DNA from 2 places in the Ruminococcus sp. 1001713B170207_170306_F1 genome. Region 1 is predicted to be linked to the other one. Evidence: predicted binding sites of a transcription regulator. Region 1 holds the regulator's gene; the other holds the start of a gene.
What was found. Region 1 encodes LexA, which represses DNA repair genes until DNA is damaged. Its sites were predicted from a motif close to CNAACANNTGTTNG; they were not measured.

Region 1 (3,359 bases):
CCTGGATGAGGATCGTTTCCAGCACACCATGGGCGTTATGTACACCAGCGCATGTCTGGCTATGGTCCATGGATATGATATCAAAGATGCACAGGTGTCCGGTCTTCTTCACGATTGCGCCAAATGCATTCCCAATAAGAAAAAACTGAAGATGTGCAGCGAACACAATATTCCGGTTTCCGATTTTGAGAGAAGTCACCCGTTTCTTCTCCACTCCCGTCTTGGAGCTTATATTGCTCACGAGAAATATGGGATTGACGATCAGGAGATTCTTTCTGCCATCAATTATCACACAACTGGCAGACGTGAAATGAGTTTTCTTGAAAAGATTATTTATATTGCAGATTATATTGAGCCCATGCGTTATAAAGCAAGCCGTTTACCGGAAATTCGCAAACTTGCGTTTGAAGACCTGGATGAGTGTATGTATGAGATCCTAAAAGATACCCTGGAGTATCTGGAAGAAGATTCTGCCGATGATATTGAGCCAACTTCCAAGGAGGCTTATATTTATTATAAAGAATTGCATAATAAGCGTAATAACGTATCTGATAATTAATACTCCGCATATACTGGCGAATATTTTTACTATTTACAATTAACATTCTACGAGATGCGAGATATTTCGCACGAGCGAAGGCCAGGTACCACCTGACAGAGGATATTATTTCACTTTTAAAGCCTTTTGTTCTCGCAGGAATTTAAAATAATATTAGGTCAGTATAAGCATTATTAAGAAAGGAGCAGATCAGAATGAGTACAGTAAGTACAGAGAAAATGATGGCACAGATTGCCTGCAAGGCAATTGATGATAAAAAGGGACAGGATATTAAGATAATTGATATTCATAATGTTTCTGTAATTGCAGATTATTTCGTAATCGCAAGCGGTACAAACTCCAATCAGGTTCAGGCGATCGTCGATAATGTGGAGGAGCAGCTTGGACGCGCTGGCTTTGAGGCGAAGCAGATTGAGGGAAACCGCAATTCCAGCTGGATTCTCATGGATTACGGCGATGTGATCGTGCATGTGTTTGATGAGGAAAACCGACTTTTCTATGATCTGGAGAGAATCTGGAGAGATGGAAAGGTTCTGGAGATGGATGCGTTTTTAGAGAAATAAAAAAGTCCCCTTTAGTAAACAATTGTCTGGAAACAGCAATTGTTTGCTAAAGGGGAAATTTTTTATGACTATTGGTAAAAACGCATGACACCAAATACTTTACCCAGAATCTGGATTTCTCCTGTAATGATAATGGGATCCATAGTGTCATTCTCTGGCTGAAGGCGGTAGTAGCCCTTCTCCTTATAGAAGGTCTTCACTGTGGCAGAGTCCTCTACCAAGGCAACTACAATGTCGCCGTTATCTGCAGTGGGCTGCTGCTTTACCAGAACCTGATCCCCATCGAAGATTCCTGCATTGATCATGCTGTCGCCTTTTACCTTCAGCATGAAGCTCTGTTCATTGGGCATAAATTCTGCCGGGATGGGGAAGTAGCCATCTACATTCTCTACAGCCAGAATAGGCTGTCCGGCGGCTACGGTACCTACAAGCGGAACATTGACCACTTCACGGCGGACAAGATTGAAATTGTCATCAATGATCTCTATGGCTCTTGGCTTCGTGGCATCGCGGCGGATGTATCCGTTCTTCTCAAGAGCTTCCAGATGGGCATGAACAGATGATGTAGACTTCAGATTTACAGCTTCACAAATCTCACGAACTGCTGGCGGGAATCCGCGGTTCAGAATCTCACTTTTAATATATTCTAAAATTTCCTGCTGTTTTTTGCTGATTTTACCATATGTCATAAGAGTTTTCCTCCGAAATTCATTCAACTTTTTCTTATCATACCATATTTTTCTTAATTAAGCAAACAGATATTCTGAAAATATGTTCGTTTTTTGATATGCAGGCTGTTCACAGCTTCCAGCTTTGTTCACACACTTTTCGTTTTCTTTTCCTTGTGTTCACCGGCAAAAAATGGTACAATTGTTTGGTATGAAAATTCAGAGCCCGACTCAAAAACAAAGGGGGAATCCGCTTGTCCGAGAAGAAATCTAACAAGCCTGGCAAAATGGCAGGACTTTTTGTCCAGTTAAAGAACATATTCGGACTGAATATTGCCACCGTTGCTTTTGGTGTATTGTTATTATATATGATTTTTACTGCATTTTTACTTGTAACCTCCACACACATCGAATCTTACCAGGTTACCACAGGTCCTTTATCACGAAACGAGACCTACACTGGTATTTCTCTTCGGGAAGAGAGTGTTTTTAAGGCAGAATCCTCCGGTTATGTGAATTATTATGCCCGGGAGGGAAGTAAGATCAATGCCAACGGTGCTGTTTACGGATTAAGTTCCGGAAAAATTGCAGAAACCAAGTCTGCATTGACTGCGGACGAACTGGAGAAAATCCGCAGTTCTATGCTCAGCTTTTCCAAGGGATTTTCCGGAAGTAAATTTAACAACACCTACAGTTTTAAGAACCAGCTGGAGGGAAGCATCCTTCAGTATGAGGGAATTTCCACTGACGGGAATGCAGATTCACAAGTAGTGACCATCGGTGGACAGAATATCTGTAAAGCCCAGGAAGACGGCATTATCCTCTATTCTATGGACGGTTATGAGAATAAGACTGTGGAGAACATTACAGCAGCAGATTTTGACCAGACTTCTTACCATGAAACGGATCTGAAGACATCCGAAAAGGTGCAGGCCGGAGATAACATTTATACAAATATTACCAGCGAATTATGGAGCCTGATCATTCCATTAAGCGACAAACAGGCCGCCAAGCTGGAGGGACGTTCCACCATTCGTGTGAAATTTCTCAAGGATGATATGACACAGAGCGGCGATTTTTCCATCATAAAAATCGATGGTAACAAATATGGAAAAATTGACTTCAGCCGCGGTCTGATCCGCTATGCATCTGACCGTTTTCTGGATATTGAGCTGGTTACCAATACAGTAACCGGTCTTAAGATTCCCCTTTCCGCTATTGAATCCAAGGATTTTTACGTAATTCCGGCAGAATATGCCACGACTGATCCTGACAGCGGAAGTGTAGGCTTTAACAAGATTTCCAAAGATTCCAGCGGAAATAACGTAAGAACCTTTATCAATGCTACAATCTACGGTAAAGTTAAAATTGAGTTAGATGATGATTCTGCCGATGAAGCTTACAATTATTACGTGGATAGAAGCGCTTTTAAGGAAGGAGATGCTATTGTAAAAGATGACTCCAACCAGCGCTTTATTGTAGGCGAAACAGATTCTCTGGAAGGCGTTTACTGCATCAATCAAGGGTATGCGGTATTCCGTCAGGTAGATATACTGGATCAGAATGAAG
Region 2 (3,359 bases), on a different contig from region 1:
CCAGGATTCTTTTCTCTTGATTCATATAGCTCCCACCTTTCTGTCCACATGATTCTTTGTATTTTCTGTATACAGTCTTCTGCTCCCCATCTCATCTCCAAAGAGGGATAATTGCTGAAATGCAGCTTCATTCCCATGCTTCCGACAGTTCTCTTCATCCAGAAGATTACGGGTAATATAAGATTCCTCCAACCTGGTATTGTACATCATGCGGCCATTACAGGTAATAAAATATAAGGCACGCTTCATAACCACACCAATCCTCTTCAAATCTGCAAATTCCAGGGAATGGGTTCTCCTGGCCCCAATGATTCTTCTGGCAGAGGTATAACCGATTCCCGGTACACGAAGAAGTTCATAATAATCTGCCTGGTTGATCTCTACCGGAAAAAACTCCAGATGTGACACTGCCCAGTCTGCCTTGGGATCCAGAAGAAGGTTAAAATCCGGATGCTTCTCTGAAAGCAGTTCTGAAGCCCGAAAACCATAAAACCGCATAAGCCAGTCTGCCTGATAAAGTCGGTGTTCTCGAAGAAGAGGCGGACCTGATAAGGACATGAGCAGATCCTTATCTTCATTTACGGCGACAAAAGCCGAATAAAAAACTCTTTTTAATGCAAAGTTCTTATACAAAGATTCTGCTACTGACACGATCTGATAATCGCTCTCCCCCATAGCTCCAATAATCATCTGGGTACTTTGACCGGCTGGTACAAACTTAGGGGCATGACGGTACAGAACCAATTCCTCCTTATTCTGATCTCGCTGCTGCTGAATCTGCTTCATGGGGCGAAGAATGGTTTGCCTGCTCTTATGCGGTGCCAGTTTCCTAAGCCCGTCTGCAGTAGGAAGTTCCAGGTTCACGCTCATGCGATCTGCCAGATACCCCGCCCTGGCGATCAGTTCAGGAGCAGCACCTGGAATGGCTTTCAAATGAATATATCCCTGAAAATGATATTTATTACGAAGAAGATTTACTGTACAAAGCAGTTCTTCCATAGTCCTGTCTGGACTTTCCTTTACTCCGGAACTTAAAAACAGTCCTTCAATATAGTTCCTCCTATAAAATTCCATAGTCAGACGACACACTTCTTCTGGGGTAAAACTGGTACGCACCACATCATTGGAGGCTCTGTTTATACAGTATTTACAGTCAAATACACATTCATTTGTATAAAGGATCTTCAAAAGACTGATACATCTGCCATCCTGAGCAAAACTATGACAGATTCCGGCAGCAATGCTGTTTCCCATGCCCTTTCCATCTCCCTTTCGATCCACACCACTGGATGTGCAAGCCACATCATATTTCGCGGCATCCGATAAAATCTCCAGCTTCCGCTTCAATGTCATTGATTCCTGAATAATCATCCCGTAACAAAACTCCTTTTATGTAATCTGTGTTTCGCGTTCTTTATTATTCTCAATTTCAGAACGTTTGTTCTTGTTTTATTTTAGAACGTATGTTCTGTTTTGTCAATATCATAAAACGGCACGAAATTTTTTCTATACAAAAAGAGCCATAAATCAAAGATTAATTCTAACACTACCTTTGATTTACGGCTCTTATCTCATTCTTTTACTATTAAAGCTCCCGGACGACAGCCAGAAATGGTACATGCTTACATCAGCGAATTCATGAATACCAGACGTTCTGAACGTATGAGCAGATTTTCATATATGTGAATGCTGCCGACAGGTGACCTATCCACTCAATTTCAAATCTGTGTCAGCACAAAAATATCATAAATTGCTTTCACTGCATTTTCAAAATCACGGTTTTCCACACCGATAATAATATTCAGCTCACTGGAACCCTGGTCAATCATCTTGACGTTTACATTTGCATGTGCGAGGGCAGAGAAAATTCTTCCGGCTGTACCGCGGGTGGATTTCATTCCACGTCCTACAACTGCGATCAGGGCAAGGTCAGATTCCATTTCCACAAAATCCGGCTGAACCAGGCGATGGATTCCCGCAATTACCTGCTGCTCCTTTTCTTCAAACTCATCCTGGTGAACATATACTGTCATGGTATCAATACCGGATGGAACATGCTCAAAACTGATTCCCTGGTCTTCAAATACCTGAAGCACTCTTCTGCCAAATCCGATTTCACTGTTCATCATGGACTTCTCAATGTTGATAGAACAGAAACCTTTCTTTCCTGCAATACCGGTTATGGTATATTTCGGCTTGCGGCAGGTACTCTCCACAATAAAAGTTCCCTTATCCTCCGGCCGGTTGGTGTTACGGATATTAATCGGAATTCCCTCTTTTCTTACAGGGAAAATAGCATCTTCATGAAGAACAGTAGCTCCCATGTAGGAAAGCTCACGAAGTTCACGGTATGTAATGGTCTCAATCACAGCCGGATTCTTTACAATTCTCGGGTCTGTTACAAGGAAACCGGATACATCAGTCCAGTTTTCATACATATCAGCCTTAATTGCCTTGGCAACCAGAGAACCTGTCACATCAGAACCACCTCTGGAAAAAGTGGTCACAGTTCCATCGTCCTTTGCACCATAGAAGCCCGGCACAACTGCATTCTCACATTTTGAAAGACGCTTGTTCAGAAGTTTGTCTGTTTTCTCCGAATCCAGATTTCCGTTTTTATCAAAACGGATCACCTCTGCTGCATCCACAAATTCATAACCAAGATAAGCAGCCATCACTTTGCCGTTCAGATATTCTCCACGGGAAGCGGCGTAATCCCTGCCAATCTGTGCTTTAAAATTCTCTTTGATCAACTGGAAATCCTCTTCCATGGAAAGAGCTAGGCCAAGCCCTTTAATAATCTCATAATAACGAGATTTGATTTCTTCTAAAACCTTTTCAAAATCACCGCCATTTGCAGCTGCGTCATAACAGCTGTAAAGAAGATCTGTTACCTTCGTGTCCCCGTCAAATCTCTTACCTGGTGCAGAAGGAACAACAAAACGTCTGCTCTCTTCACTTCTGATAATATCTCCGACTTTTTCAAACTGCTCCGCATTTGCAAGGGAGCTTCCACCAAATTTTACTACTTTTCTCATAATCCTTATGCTCCTCAAAAACTTTTTCTCCATTTTATGAAAAAATTCGACTTTTTGCAAGGGTTTTTTCGATTTAATTCGTGAAAGTGTTAAATACCTCCAATACCTGCAGCTGTTCTCCATCTACTTTAAAATGAATATCCCAGGATCCAAAAGACATTCCGTATTTTCTTTCAGGGTCTTTCTGATACCCAGGTCTTGGATCGTTTGCAAGGACAGCCAGAAGTGCTTCTCTTTTTTCCTCTGGAATCTTCTTCAAAAGCTTTTCCGGAAACTCTACTTTCAGCTTATGATCCTGAATCTGGTCGGTAAATCCGCCCG

Region 2: the regulator LexA is predicted to act here: its motif matches at 1,457-1,470, upstream of I4V84_RS10555 (putative DNA modification/repair radical SAM protein).

What each region holds. Positions count from the first base shown of each region.
Region 1 is NZ_JADPEX010000036.1:30,480-33,838, reverse strand. It holds gene yqeK (bis(5'-nucleosyl)-tetraphosphatase (symmetrical) YqeK) at 1-559, shown strand, start outside; gene rsfS (ribosome silencing factor) at 754-1,122, shown strand; gene lexA (transcriptional repressor LexA) at 1,191-1,811, opposite strand; gene I4V84_RS17695 (HlyD family efflux transporter periplasmic adaptor subunit) at 2,045-3,359, shown strand, end outside.
Region 2 is NZ_JADPEX010000015.1:64,092-67,450, reverse strand. It holds gene I4V84_RS10560 (TIGR03915 family putative DNA repair protein) at 1-25, opposite strand, end outside; gene I4V84_RS10555 (putative DNA modification/repair radical SAM protein) at 22-1,371, opposite strand; gene I4V84_RS10550 (aspartate kinase) at 1,719-3,038, opposite strand; gene tsaA (tRNA (N6-threonylcarbamoyladenosine(37)-N6)-methyltransferase TrmO) at 3,112-3,359, opposite strand, start outside.